One region of the Ideonella flava genome, then DNA from elsewhere that is predicted to be linked to it. Evidence: predicted binding sites of a transcription regulator. Region 1 holds the regulator's gene; each other region holds the start of a gene.
What was found. Region 1 encodes FNR, which switches genes on or off when oxygen is low (the NO sensors DNR and NnrR bind a similar motif). Its sites were predicted from a motif close to TTGATNNNNATCAA; they were not measured.
Positions count from the first base shown of each region.

Region 2: a site for FNR is predicted at 831-844, ahead of ACS5PM_RS02730 (3-hydroxybenzoate 6-monooxygenase). Genes of this name have one in related genera too.
Region 3: a site for FNR is predicted at 1,045-1,058, ahead of ACS5PM_RS31670 (hemerythrin domain-containing protein). Genes of this name have one in related genera too.
Region 4: a site for FNR is predicted at 1,176-1,189, ahead of ACS5PM_RS21955 (universal stress protein). Genes of this name have one in related genera too.

Region 1 is NZ_JBPZHD010000015.1:75,036-78,417, reverse strand. It holds gene ACS5PM_RS28215 (nitrogen fixation protein FixH) at 1-232, shown strand, start outside; gene ACS5PM_RS28210 (hypothetical protein) at 246-494, shown strand; gene fnr (fumarate/nitrate reduction transcriptional regulator Fnr) at 838-1,596, opposite strand; gene hemN (oxygen-independent coproporphyrinogen III oxidase) at 1,696-3,135, shown strand; gene ACS5PM_RS28195 (sulfite exporter TauE/SafE family protein) at 3,137-3,382, shown strand, end outside.
Region 2 is NZ_JBPZHD010000001.1:617,123-620,504, forward strand. It holds gene ACS5PM_RS02730 (3-hydroxybenzoate 6-monooxygenase) at 1-760, opposite strand, end outside; gene ACS5PM_RS02735 (LysR family transcriptional regulator) at 883-1,782, shown strand; gene ACS5PM_RS02740 (low affinity iron permease family protein) at 1,885-2,409, shown strand; gene ACS5PM_RS02745 (bifunctional hydroxymethylpyrimidine kinase/phosphomethylpyrimidine kinase) at 2,419-3,382, opposite strand, start outside.
Region 3 is NZ_JBPZHD010000021.1:27,993-31,374, forward strand. It holds gene ACS5PM_RS31660 (MgtC/SapB family protein) at 1-121, shown strand, start outside; gene ACS5PM_RS31665 (peroxiredoxin) at 261-920, opposite strand; gene ACS5PM_RS31670 (hemerythrin domain-containing protein) at 1,115-1,711, shown strand; gene ACS5PM_RS31675 (TetR/AcrR family transcriptional regulator) at 1,724-2,404, opposite strand; gene ACS5PM_RS31680 (efflux RND transporter periplasmic adaptor subunit) at 2,568-3,382, shown strand, end outside.
Region 4 is NZ_JBPZHD010000010.1:107,347-110,728, forward strand. It holds gene ACS5PM_RS21945 (DMT family transporter) at 1-263, shown strand, start outside; gene ACS5PM_RS21950 (sulfurtransferase) at 271-1,134, shown strand; gene ACS5PM_RS21955 (universal stress protein) at 1,265-1,699, shown strand; gene ACS5PM_RS21960 (ZIP family metal transporter) at 1,727-2,503, opposite strand; gene ACS5PM_RS21965 (galactose oxidase early set domain-containing protein) at 2,602-3,382, opposite strand, start outside.

The DNA.
Region 1 (3,382 bases):
ACACCACGGCGAACCGGTCGCCTGGTGGCGCTATCCGATGGTCTGGCTGGTGATCGGCGGGCCGCTGGCCGTCGTCATCGCCAGCCTCGCCACAGCCTTCATAGCGGCCCGTGGCGCGGATCCGGTCCTCGGCCCCGAAGAGCGGGGCGGCATCAGCGAGCGTTCGTCGACGCCCGAGTCGATGACCCCGGCGCTGCAGGCCCGCAACCACGCGGCCACGCCCAAGCCCTGAGCAGCGCTGCGCCATGACCTCGCCACCGACCGACCGCCCGACCCGCACCCTGTGCATCCTGTGGCCGGCCTTTCTCATGGCGGGCGTACTGGAGACATTGGTCTTTGCCGTGGTCGATCCGGAGCACCTGCAGTGGTTCGGCGCCGCTCCCATCGAGTGGCAGCCGACGACCGTCTACTCGGTGACCTTCCTGATGTTCTGGATGGTGATCTCCCTCGCGTCCTCGATCACCCAATTCCTCGTCCACCCCGACACCCGCTGACACGCATTTGACGGAGCGCGCGCAGCGCCGCTCCCCTACCAGGGCGTGCGCGGATCCGGCTCTGCCGGTCCGCTGCGCGAGCCCCCTTGGGGGGCAGCCCCCGGCAGGGGGCGTGGGGGTCAACAATCCACGGCTCTGCCGGTCCGCTGCGCGAGCCCCCTTGGGGGGCAGCCCCCGGCAGGGGGCGTGGGGGTCAACAATCCACGGCTCTGCCGGTCCGCTGCACGAGCCCCCTTGGGGGGTAGCCCCCGGCAGGGGGCGCGGGGGTCAACAATCCACGGCTCTGCCGGTCCGCTGCGCGAGCCCCTTTGGGGGGCAGCCCCCGGCAGGGGCCGTGGGGGCCCTAACAGGCCGCACCGTTGACAAGCTTTGAGAGGCCGGCCTGGTTCAGGATCTGGATCTGACGCTGCCTGACTTCGAGCAGACCGTCGTCCTGGAACTTGGAGAAGGTGCGGCTCACAGTCTCGAGCTTGAGCCCGAGGTAGCTGCCGATCTCCTCCCGCGTCATCCGCAGGATCAGCGCCGAGGGCGAGAAGCCACGGGCCTGCAGGCGCTGGGTCAGGTTGAGGAGGAAGGCCGCCAGCCGCTCCTCCGCGCGCATGCTGCCGAGCAGCAGCATCACGCCGTGGTCGCGGACGATCTCGCGGCTCATGATCTTGTTGAACTGGCGCTGCAGATCCGTGAACTCGCGGGACAGTTCCTCGAGTTGGCCGAAGGGGATCACGCAGACCTGCGAATCCTCCAGCGCCACGGCATCGCAGGAATGGCGATCGCTGCTGATGCCGTCGAGGCCGAGCAGTTCGCCGGCCATCTGGAAGCCGGTGACCTGGTCGCGACCGTCCTCCGACGACACGCAGGTCTTGAAGAAGCCGGTGCGCACGGCGTACAACGACTGGAACTCGTCGCCGCAACGGAACAGCGTGTCGCCTCTCGGGACGCTGCGCCGCGTGGCCACCAGGGTGTCCATGCGTTCGAGATCGTCATGGCTCAGCCCGACCGGCAGGCACAGCTCACGCAGGTTGCAGCTGGAACAGGCGACCTTGAAGGCCTGGGGCTTGACGCGTGTCGTGACGGGCGTCGGGGTCGAGGGCGTAGGCGACATGATCCTCCTCAAGAGCTTGTCCATTCTTGGCCCGACAGGCGGCCTCCGGCTTGAGGCATGTCAAGGTCGACCCGCGGGGTGGCGAGGCACCATCGCTCCATGACCATCCAGCCTGCCGAAGCATCCACCGCTCCCCCCGAGGCCGCGAGCGCATCGCAGTTCCTGCCGGTGGACCTGCTGCGCCGTTTCGACGTACCGGGGCCGCGCTACACGTCCTATCCCACGGCCGACCGCTTCGTCGAAGCCTTCGGGCCGGCGGAATACCAGGGAGCCTTGCGCCAGCGGGCCGAGGGAGCTCGGGTCGGCGGCAAGACGCCGCTGTCCGTGTACGTGCACATTCCGTTCTGCGAATCGGTCTGCTACTACTGCGCCTGCAACAAGGTCATCACCCGGCACCACGATCGCGCCGCGGAGTACCTGCGGGCCCTGAAGGCGGAAATCGCCATGCACGCGGCAGCCCTCGGCGCGCCGCAAGCCGTGTCCCAGCTGCATTTCGGCGGTGGCTCGCCCACCTTCCTCACGGATGCCGAACTCGCCGACCTGATGCAGGTGCTGGGCCAGGCCTTCCGCATTGCCCCGGGTGCCGAGGTGTCGATCGAAGTGGATCCGCGGACCGTGAGCGCCGAGCGCCTCGGTGCCCTGCGGACGATGGGCTTCAACCGCCTGAGCTTCGGCGTGCAGGATTTCGATCCCGAGGTGCAGAAGGCGGTCCACCGCGTGCAGTCCTTCGAGATGGTGCGAGACCTCATGCGCGACGCCCGCTCGCTGGGCTTCGAGTCCATCAACGTCGACCTCATCTACGGCCTGCCGAAGCAGACGCCGGCCTCGTTCGCGCGCACCACCGCCCAGGTGGGCGAATTGCGGCCGGACCGCATCGCGCTGTATGCCTACGCGCACCTGCCTCAGCGCTTCAAGCCGCAGCGGCGCATCGATGCCGCCGATCTGCCGCCGCCCCAGGACCGGGTGGCGATGCTCTCGGGCGCCATCGCCAGCTTCATGGGCCATGGCTATGCCTACATCGGCATGGATCACTTCGCCCTGCACGGCGATTCGCTGGCGGCCGCGAAGCGACAGGGGCGCCTGCACCGCAACTTCCAGGGCTACAGCACCCAGCCCGATTGCGACCTGATCGGGCTGGGCGTTTCGGCCATCGGCCGGATGGGCGCCACCTACAGCCAGAACGCCAAGACGCTGCCGGAGTACTACGACGCGATCGCGCAAGGGCAGTTCCCGGTCGTTCGAGGCCTGGCCCTGACTCGCGACGACCTGCTGCGTCGCGCGGTCATCATGGCCCTGATGTGCCAGGGGCGGCTGGAGTTCGAATCCGTCGAGCTGGCCTACCTGGTGGACGTGAAGGAGTACTTCCGCACCGAGCTGGCCGAGCTCGAGCCCTTCGAGGCCCAGGGTCTCGTCACGCTGGAGCCGGGCGCGGTTCAGGTGACTCCCTCCGGCTGGTTCTTCGTGCGCGCGATCGCCATGGCGTTCGACAAGCACCTGCGGGCCGATAAGGTTCGGGAACGCTTCTCTCGCATCATCTGACGTGAACCTCGCGCTGCTGTTCACTGCGTTGCTGCTGGGCCTGGCGGGCTCGGTGCACTGCGTGGCCATGTGCGGTGCACCTGCCGCGGCGGCCATGAGGGGTTGCGCGGGGGCGCCGCGCGATGCCTGGTCTGCCTTCCATCTGGGCCGGCTCCTGGCCTATGCGACTGCTGGCGCGGTGGCTTCCGCCAGCGTGGGGGCGCTGGCGCAATGGAGCAGCTGGAGTCCCGCCCTGCGGCCCGTCTGG
Region 2 (3,382 bases), on a different contig from region 1:
AGCTGCGCACTTCCTCGCGGTTGCCTTCGCGCACGCTCCACTCCTCCTTCTCGCGGCTGTGGAAGGTGACGACCACGTTGTACTGCTCACCACCGCGCAACGGGTAGTGGACGAGGTGGCAGTTCGGGCCGACCCAGATGCTCGCGGCGTTCCACTGCAGGTCGGCCGGGAAGTCGCGGCGGTCGATCACCGCTCGGTAGACCACATGGCCGGACACCCGAGGCTCGTCGGCGACGTACTGCCGCCGCACCGCCGACTTGACGCCATCGGCGCCGATCAGCGCCGCGCCACGGTGCGCCTGGCCCTGGGCATCGATGACCGTGACGCCGGCGTCGTCCTGCTCTATGCGCTGGACACACGTGCCGGTGGCCACCTGGATGCGGTCGGTCTGCTGCGCGCCTTCGAGCAGCGACTGGTGCACGTCAGCGCGGTGGATCACCGCATAGGGATTGCCGAAGCGCTGGCGAAATGCCTCGCCGGTGGGGATGCGGCCGACCAGCGTCTCGTCGAGCGCGTCGTGCATCACCATCTCGTCGGTGTAGACGGCCCGGGCCCGTGCCTGCGGCCCCACGCCCAGGGCGTCGAAGGCGGCGAAGGCATTGGGCCCCAGCTGGATGCCGGCGCCGATCTCGCCCAGTTGCGCCGCCTGCTCCAGCACCTTGACGTCGAAGCCCTGCCGCACCAGCGCGAGGGCCGCCGCGATGCCACCGATGCCGCCACCGGCCACCAGGATGGGCAGCTGTCGTCTGTTCGAAGCCATTGCTTGTCTCCTGCTTTCCACTCGATGGGCCGCAGTGTGGGCAAGGGCCTCTATCTCGTAAACGCCATCGTTGATATACGTCAAATTGCGTTTCTTGATAATGTCCGGCCAGGAGGGCCGCCATGGCCAAGCTCGACATCGACTGGCTCAACGTGTTCGTGGAGGTCTACAAGACCCAGAGCGTCTCGCGCGCCGCCGAGCGCCTGGGCATCGCGCAGGCCAACGCCAGCATCGCGCTGGCCAAGCTGAGGCGCCACTTCGGCGACCAGCTGTTCTCACGCACCTCGCGCGGCATGGAGCCCACGCCCTACGCCCGGCAGATCCATCCCGACGTGCTCGCCTCGCTGGAGACGTTGAACCGGCTCGTCGAGGCGCACGGGCCGCGCTTCGATCCAGCCACGGCCGAGCGGCAGTTCCGCATCAGCATGACCGACATCAGCGAGGTCGTCGTGCTGCCCACGCTGGTCAACCGCCTGCGGCGCGTGGCGCCAGGCGTGATCGTCGAGGCCGAGCACATCTCCACCGAAAGCCCGCGGCGGCTCGAATCCGGCGAGATCGACCTGGCGGTGGGCTTCATGCCGCAGCTTGAAGCGGGCTTCTACCAGCAGACGCTGTTCCAGCAGGATTTCGTCTGCCTCGCCGCACGCGACCATCCGCGCATCCGGACGAAGCCGACGCGGCGCGCCTTCCTGGCCGAAGGGCACATCGTCGTGACGACCTCGGGCACCGGCCACGCCATCGTCGAGAAGCTGCTCGCGCAGCAAGGGATGGAGCGGCGCGTCGTGCTGAAGGTGCCGAGTTTCCTGGGGGTGGCGCGGCTGGTCGCGCGGACGGAGCTGCTGGTCATCGTGCCGCGGCGCCTGGGCGACACGCTGGCGCGCCAGGAGGACGTGCGCGTGCTGGAGCCGCCCGTCACCCTCCCCCCATTCGCCGTCAAGCAGCACTGGCACGAGCGCTTCCATGCGGACGCAGGCAACGCGTGGCTCAGGGCCACGCTGGCGGAGCTCTTGCGGGACCGCTGACGAGCTCGGCCTACACCGGCTCGGGACGTCGACCTACACAGGCCTCGCGAGCGCCGGGACAAGCTAATGGCGGGCCGCGACAGCCTGGAGTCCTAAGCCATCATGAGCCAAGCCGACCACGACCACCCCGCCCCACGCGAGCACGTCGACACCCTGGGCCTCATCACGAGCCGCGGCAGCCCGGCCTACGGCGCGCACACGATGCTGCTGCGGGCTTTCGACCGCTTCGCCACGCTGATCACGCGCTGGGCGGGTTCGCCGGCCGCCTTCTGCTTCGCGCTGATCATCGTTCTAGGCTGGGCCCTCGTGGGCCCGCTGTTCGGGTTCTCGGAGGGCTGGCAGCTGGTGATCAACACCGGCACCACCATCGTGACCTTCCTCATGGTGTTCCTCATCCAGCAGAGCCAGAACAAGGACAGCGTGGCAATGCACCTCAAGCTGGATGAGCTGCTGGCCTCCAGCCGCTTCGCCAGCAACCGGATGATCGGTATCGAGGACCTGAACGAGCAGGACTTGCACGAGGTCGCCGCCTTCTACCTCCGCCTGGCCCAGCGGGCCAAGCAGACCGGGCCCCGCAAGGAGGCCCACTCCATCGACGAAGAGGGCCTGCCGACCGACAAGGTCTGACCCGCCGCCCTACCCCATCCTGCCGAGCATCGGGTGCGGCAGGGACGGCGGCGGTTCGCACGGGGCCCGGCGCCCCGCCGCGATGGCCCGTTGAAAAGCCGGCACGGTGACATCCGGGTCTTCGCTCAAACCACGCACCACGCACACGCCGTCCGGGCCACAGGCGGCTGCCAGTTCAGCCTGCTCGGTCGTCAGGATGCCGCCGATGGCCACGACGGGATGGCCCGCCATGCGAGACCACCAGCGCAGGTTGTCCAGCCCTTGCGGAACCCACGGCATGGCCTTGGTCAGCGTCGGCCACACCGGCCCGCAAGCGATGTAGCGCGGGGCCACGGCGCGTGCCCTGGCCAGTTCCCAGAGGCTGTGCGAGCTGATGCCCAGTGCCACCTTGCTGGCGGCCAGCGCTGCGCGGCCGGATTCGCCGAGCTCGAGCAGATCCTCCTGGCCGAGGTGAACCCCGGGTGAACCGAGCTCGACCGCCAGCGCCCAGTGATCGTTGACGAAGAGCTCGGCGCCTGCATCTCGGCAATCGCGCACGCTCGCGGCGATCTGCTCGCGCAGGTCGGTCGTCCCGGCCGAATCGGCCTTGATGCGCAACTGCACCGTTCGCACGCCGGCGGCAAGCACCTCGCGGACGCGGGCGGCGCTTTCCACGATGGCGTACAGGCCGAGCGGCTCGGCGGGCGCCTGGGCTTCGAAGTCCGCGAACACCGGCTCTTCGCCCCATGACAAGCTCGGCATCAGCGAAGGCTCGAGCCCGAAGCCCGGGCGCGCACGCACGGGGCCCGCGCCCTGCCCGGCCGCGCTCGCATGGCGCAGCGCGTGCGATGTCGACATCTTGGCCAGCACCAGCGCATCCGCCGCCACATGGCCCAGCGCCATCGCCGCCGCGGCACTGGTGGCGAAGGTGCAGCCGGTGCCATGGTGGTGCGGGGTAGCGATGCGCGACGCGGCCAGCCAGCCGGCCGCCTGG
Region 3 (3,382 bases), on a different contig from region 1:
ATGGCGCTTCGTCGCCGTCGCCGTGACCACCTCGCGGGCGGCATCCCTGCCGCAGATCGCCGAGGTGCTGGCCGGCCGCGCCGAAGTAGAACGCTTCCAGCTCTCCCACGCCAGAAACTAACGGCCCCGCTCCTTGGAGCGGGGCCCTTCACGGGCGTGCGCGGATCCGGCTCTGCCGGTCCGCTCGAGGCGAGCCCCAGAGAACCGAAGGGTCCCTTCGTGACCCTGGGGGCAGCCCCCGGTAGGGGGCGTGGGGGCCCTTATTTAGGTTGCTTGACGACGCGAAGGTAGGGCTTCACGGTCTTCCAGCCTTGCGGGAAGAGCGTCTTGGCGTCTTCGTCGGACACGGAGCCGGCGATGATCACGTCCTCGCCCTGCTTCCAGTTCGCGGGGGTGGCGACCTTGTGGGCGGCCGTGAGCTGCATCGAATCCAGGACTCGCAGCACTTCATCGAAGTTGCGGCCGGTGGTCATCGGGTAGGTGAGCATCAGCTTGATGCGCTTGTCCGGGCCGATGATGAAGACCGAACGCACCGTCGCGTTGGTGGCCGCGGTGCGGCCGGCGGAGGTGCCGGGCTCTTCGGCAGGCAGCATGTTGTAGAGCTTGGCCACCTTCAGGTCGGTGTCGCCGATCATCGGGTACTTGACGGCCGCGCCTTGCGTCTCCTCGATGTCGTGGGCCCAGCGCTCGTGGTCTTCCACCGGGTCGATGGACAGGCCGATCAGCTTGGCGCCGCGCTTCTTGAACTCCGGCTCGATCTTGGCCATGTAGCCGAGCTCGGTGGTGCACACGGGCGTGAAATCCTTGGGATGCGAGAACAGTACCGCCCAGGAATCGCCGATCCACTGGTGGAAGTCGATCGGGCCTTGGGTGGTTTGCGCCGTGAAGTTGGGCGCGGTGTCGTTGATGCGCAGGGACATGTGGAAGCCTCCGTCTCGATCGGGCCCCACGAAGGCAGGGCCGGACCGAAGATCGTAGCGCTTATGGCCGCCCAGGGGTTATGAGGGAAGCGCCCATGCTGCTGCGTGGCCGGCGCGCGCTGGCTTGATCTGCGGCAAGGCCGGTGGCGAGCCCGGATGCGAACCTTGGCCAAGTCATCTGACGGGAACATTCCATGACGGCCGCCACCTTGCGAATCCTGCACGAAGAGCACGCTGCGCTGGCAGCCATGCTGCGCTCCATCCTGCTGCTGCTCGCCCAGGCCACGCGAGACCGTACGGCGCCGGATTTCGGCGCGCTGCGCTCCATGCTGTTCTACGTCGACGAATTCCCCGAGAAGCGCCACCACCACAAGGAATCGACGCTGCTGTTCCCGAAGCTGCGCCAGCGCACGGCCGAGGCCGGGGCGCTGCTGGACCGGCTGGACGAGGACCATGCCAAGGGCGAAGAGGCCATCCGCTCGCTGGAGCATGCCTTGCTGGCCTACGAAATGATGGGCGAAGCCCGGCGCGCCGCCTTCGACCAGGCCGCCCACCGCTACGTGGACTTCTACATGGCCCACATGCGGCTGGAGGAAGAGCAGATCCTGCCGCTGGCCGAGCGGGTGCTCACGGCCGAGGACTGGGCCGAGCTGGACGCCGCCTTCGGCGCCAACCGCGACCCGCTGACCGGCCATCCGCCGGAGGCCGAGTACCAGGCCCTGTTCAGCCGCATCGCCAACGCCGTGCCGGCGCCAATAGGCCTCGGCCCGGCAGCGAAGTCCGCCGCCTGAGCCCGACAAGCTTCAGCGCGCCTTCGATCGCTTGGTGGCCGGCGCGGGAGCCGGAGCTTCCGGCCAGGCCCGCATCGCCGCTTCGACCGTGGCCAGCAGCTGTGCCTTGGTCGCGCCGTCCTTGGCCTGGATCGACATGCCTCCGTAGACGGCACTGAACAGCCTCGCCAGCGAGGCTGCATCGGTGTCGGGAGGCAGTTCGCCCTCGCGCACGCCCCGTGCGATGCGCTCACGGATGCCCGCCTCCGCGGCGCTGCGCCGCTTGGCCATCGCTGCCTGGACGTGCGCCGAGGCCACCGTGCAATTCATCGTCGCCATGGCGACCATGCAGCCCTTGGGGTGCGAGGAGCGGGTCTGCTCATGCGCGGCTTCGCGCAGCAGGCGCTCGATCGCGCCGCGCGCCGTGGGCTCCTCGGCGAGCGCACGCGGGACGCCGCTGCCGGGCCCGTCGACATAGCGCTCGATGGCCTCCCAGAACAGGTGCTCCTTGTCGCCGAAGGCGGTGTACAGGCTGGGCGGCGTGATGCCCATTGCGCCGGTCAGCTCGGCGATGGTGGCGCCTTCGTAGCCGTATTCCCAGAACACGTGCATCGCGGCTTCGAGCGCGGCTTCGCGGTCGAAGGACAGGGGTCGTCCGCGTGCCTTGGTCGGCTTGTCCACGGGCTTGTCTCCGTCGTTCTTGGGGATGGACATGTCAGTTTCCTGGCAGCAAGTTTAATTCATAACGATCGATAGCTATTTCGATCATGGGGGAATTCCCTCGTGGCTACATTGCGTCCTCATTCCGTAGCGAGCGATATGGAATAAATGACAAGCGCCGGCTCGCGACGGGTCAAGACATCCCAAGGAGCACCCCATGAAGCCCGAATCCCCTGCCTCTTCCACCAAGCTGCCCTCCTCTCGCCGCCACGGCGTCTGGGCGGCCGGCGCCGCGCTGTCTGCGGTCGCCACCGCCGTGCTGGTCAGCTTCGGACTGCAGACCGGCGTGCAGGCCGACACGCCGCCCGCCGCACCGCCGGCCACGCCGGTCTCGGTGGCCACGGTCTCGCAAAGCACGGTCAACACCTGGGACGAGTTCTCCGGCCGCCTGGAGGCCGTGGAGCGCGTGGACATCCGCTCGCGCGTCGCCGGCGCCGTGCAGGCGGTGCACTTCCGCGAGGGCGCGCTGGTGCGCCAGGGCGACCTGCTGCTGACCATCGACCCGGCGCCCTACGAGGCTGAAGTCGCCCGTGCAGAAGCGCAGGTGGCGGCCGCCCAGGCGCGCCAGGCCTACACCGAAGGCGACCTCGGGCGTGCCCAGCGTTTGTGGGACGAGCACGCCATCTCCCAGCGCGACTTCGACGAGCGCGCCAACGCCCGCCGCGAGGCCGAGGCCAACCTCCGCGCCGCCCAGGCCACGCTGCAGAGCGCCCGCCTGAACCTCGGCTACACGCAGGTGCGCGCGCCGGTCGCGGGCCGCGTCGGCAAGCTGGAGATCACCGTCGGCAACCTGGTCTCGGCCGGCCCCGGCGCCCCGGTGCTCACCACGCTGGTCTCGGTGAGCCCCATCTACGCCAGCTTCGACGCCGACGAGCAGGTCGTGACCCGCGCGCTGCGCGGCTTGTCCTCCGGCGGCGGCAGCGCCCGCGGCTCGATCGAGAAGATCCCCGTGCGCATGGGGACGGCCGACAT
Region 4 (3,382 bases), on a different contig from region 1:
TGGCGACCGGCGTGCTCGCCACCGTGGCCCAGATGCTCATGACCCGCGCCTATGCGATCGGCAAGGCCTTGTCGAACGCGAGCCTGCAGTACATGGGGATCGTGTTCTCCTTCGTCTACGGCGTGCTGCTGTTCGACGATCCGGTCACGGCCAGTGCGCTGGCCGGCATGGCGCTGATCATCGGGGCCGGACTGGCCGCCACGCGCCTGCGTCAGCGCAGCGCCGCCGCCGCGGCCCACGACACCTCCACCTTCGAATCCTGAAACCAACATGGCCCAGCCGCTTGCCACCCCACTGATCAGCGCCGACGACCTTCTCGCCCGCCACGGCACGCCTGGCTGGCCAGTGGTGCTGGATTGCAGCTTCGACCTGGCCGATGTCAACGCCGGCGAGGCCGCGTTCGCCGCTCGGCATCTGCCTGAAGCACGCTACGCGCACCTGGACCGCGACCTGTGCGGACAGAAGACCACGCGCGGCCCGGTCGACGGCGGCAGGCATCCCTTGCCCACGAGGGAGGCCTTCGCGGCGACGCTGGCGCGCTGGGGCGTGCACGCCAGCACGCCGGTCGTCGCATATGACGCGCAGGGCGGCCCGTACGCGGCTCGCGCGTGGTGGCTGCTGCGCTGGATGGGCCACGCCGAAGTCGCGGTGCTGGATGGCGGGCTCGCCGCCTGGCAGTCCGCCGGCGGGCCATTGGAGGAAGGCGCGACGCCCCATGCGTCCGTGGCGCAGGGCTATCCGCTGCGCCCCTCCGGCATGCCGACCATCGACGCCTCCAGCCTCCTGGCCGACCCCGGTGCCACCCTGTTGATCGACGCCCGGGCGCCGGAACGCTTTCGCGGCGAAGTCGAACCCCTGGACACCCAGGCCGGCCACATCCCGGGCGCCCGCAACCGCTTCTTCAAGGACAACCTGGAAGCCAGCGGTCGCTTTCGCGCTTCAACTGAACTGCGCCGCGTCTTCGAGGGCTTCGGCGCCGCGCCGGAACGCATCGCGCACTACTGCGGTTCCGGCGTGACCGCCTGCCAGAACCTGTTGGCGATGGAGGCCGCAGGGTTGCGGGGCTCCGCGCTGTACCCCGGATCCTGGAGCGAGTGGTCGGCCGACGCGGACCGGCCGATCGCGCGGTCCTGAAGGCGGCCCGAGCAGGACCGAAGAGACGACGCGACCCGCCCTTGACAGGGGTCAAGACAAGCGGCGGCGAACGCGCAACACTTCGCTCGTGCCCGGCCGCGGCCCGGCCATCACGAGAAAGGACTGCCGCATGTACCGCAACATCCTCGTCCCGACCGACGGCTCGGACATCACCGCCAAGGCCGTCACGACCGCGATCACGCTGGCCAAGACCCTGGGAGCCAAGCTGTCGACGATCAGTGTGAAGGAGCCCTTCCCCTACAGCGCCATTTCGGAGATGCAGCCGGTGCCGCCGCAGGAGTTCTACGACGCGCAGGAGCGCATCGCCTCGGCCCGCGTGAAGGCCGTCGTCGACGAGGCTGCGAAGGAGGGCCTGGCCTGTGCCGGCCACACGATCGAAGCCCTGCACCCCTGGGAAGCGATCACCGACCACGCCAAGAACCAGGGCTGCGACCTGATCGTCATGGCGTCGCATGGGCGGCGTGGCGTGAGCGCGCTGCTGCTGGGCAGCGAGACGCAGAAGGTGCTGACCCATTGCACCGTGCCCATCCTGGTCGTCAAGTGACGCCGCGGCACGGCGACGGGCGCTCCGTCAGCCGCCGTGCAACCAGTGCGTGGCGACGAGGATGAGCGCCAGGCCGGCGCCTATCCAGGCCACCTGGGCCAGCAGTTCGCGCCAGGGCAGGTGGCGTTGCATCTGCGGGATGAGATCGGCCACGGCCACGTAGATGAAGCTGCTCGAGGCCACCACCAGCAGGTACGGAAATACCGGCTGCCAGGCGCCGACCACGAAGTAGCCGAGCACTCCGCCGACCACGGCCGTCAGGCCCGACAAGGCGTTGTACAGCAGCGCCTTGCGGCGGCTGAAGCCCGCGTTGATCAGCACGATGGTGTCGCCCACCTCCTGCGGGATCTCGTGCAGGATGATGGCCAGCGAGGTGGTGGCGCCCAACTCCGGGCTCACGAGGAAGGCGGCAGCGATGATGATGCCGTCGCAGAAGTTGTGGATGCTGTCGCCCACCAGCACGCTGAAGCCGCCGCGCCCGGCCTGTTCGGCATCGAAGTGATGATGGTGGCCGTGCCCGTCGCCCTCGTGGTGGTGGGCGTGCCGGTACAGCTCGGCCTTCTCGAGCAGGAAGAAGAAAAGCAGCCCGCCGAGCAGGGTGGCGAACAGCGCATGCGGACTGACGCTGCTTTCGAAAGCCTCGGGCAGCACGTGCAGCAGGGCGGTGGCCAGCAGCACGCCGGTGGAAAGGCTGACCAGGTGCTTGACCAGCCAGCCCAGCACCGCGAAGGTCATCGATGCGGCGATCACCACCGACAGCACGCCGCCGATCAGCGTGGCGGCGATGATGTAGAGCAGGGTCATTCGGCGGCAGGCGAAAGCAAAGCCGCGCCCGGTGGGGCGCGGCGACAGGAGCGGATCTTAGTTCATGCGGCGCGGCGGGCCGCCCCGGCATGCTGGGCTCAGCTGCCCAGGCGCAGCACCTTGGCCTTGGACGGCACGCCCTGCGCATCGATCGCGAACAGCATGTAGAAGCCCGGCGGCGCGTTGTGGGCCGATGCCGGCAGGGTCACCGTCAGGTTCTTGCCGCTTTGCGTGAAGCCCACGTCCTGGAAGCGCTGCTCGTTGCTGAAGGCGTGGGTGACGGCACCGAAGCGCACCAGCGTCACGCGGGCCACGGCGTTCTTGTTGTTCATCGTCACCGGAATCGCATCGCCCCAGTTGGCGGCCGAAGGCGCGGTCACGATGCCGGGGCGGGTCGCCGGCAGACCGGAGCCGTCCTTCTTGTACAGGTACGGCGGGAAGTAGATCTCGGCATTCATGTTCGACACCGGGCCCGGCGCTCCCCCGCCGCCGGTGAGCACGGTGCCGTCCGGCATCAGCATCGAGATGCTGTGGTACAGGCGCGCCTTGGCCGCGGTGGCTGCCGGTGTCCAAACGCCGGTCGCCGGGTCCCAGGTCTCGGAGTCGTAGAAGGCCCCGACCAGGTCGTTGGCGGTCGACGAGCCGCCATTGGCCCAGACCTTGCCGTCCGCGAGAACGGTGGCATTGCCGAACTGCCGGTCCCCCATCAGCGAGGCGGTCGGCGTCACCACGGGCGTTGCTCCATTCACGTCGACGACCACGGCCTGGCCGGCGTCACGCACCGAAAGAATCTTGCCCGGCTGGTACATCGCCGCCGGCAGGTTGTAGTTGCCCGGGGGCAGCGTCCCGGGCAACTGGACGACCGTGCCGGTGCCGCTG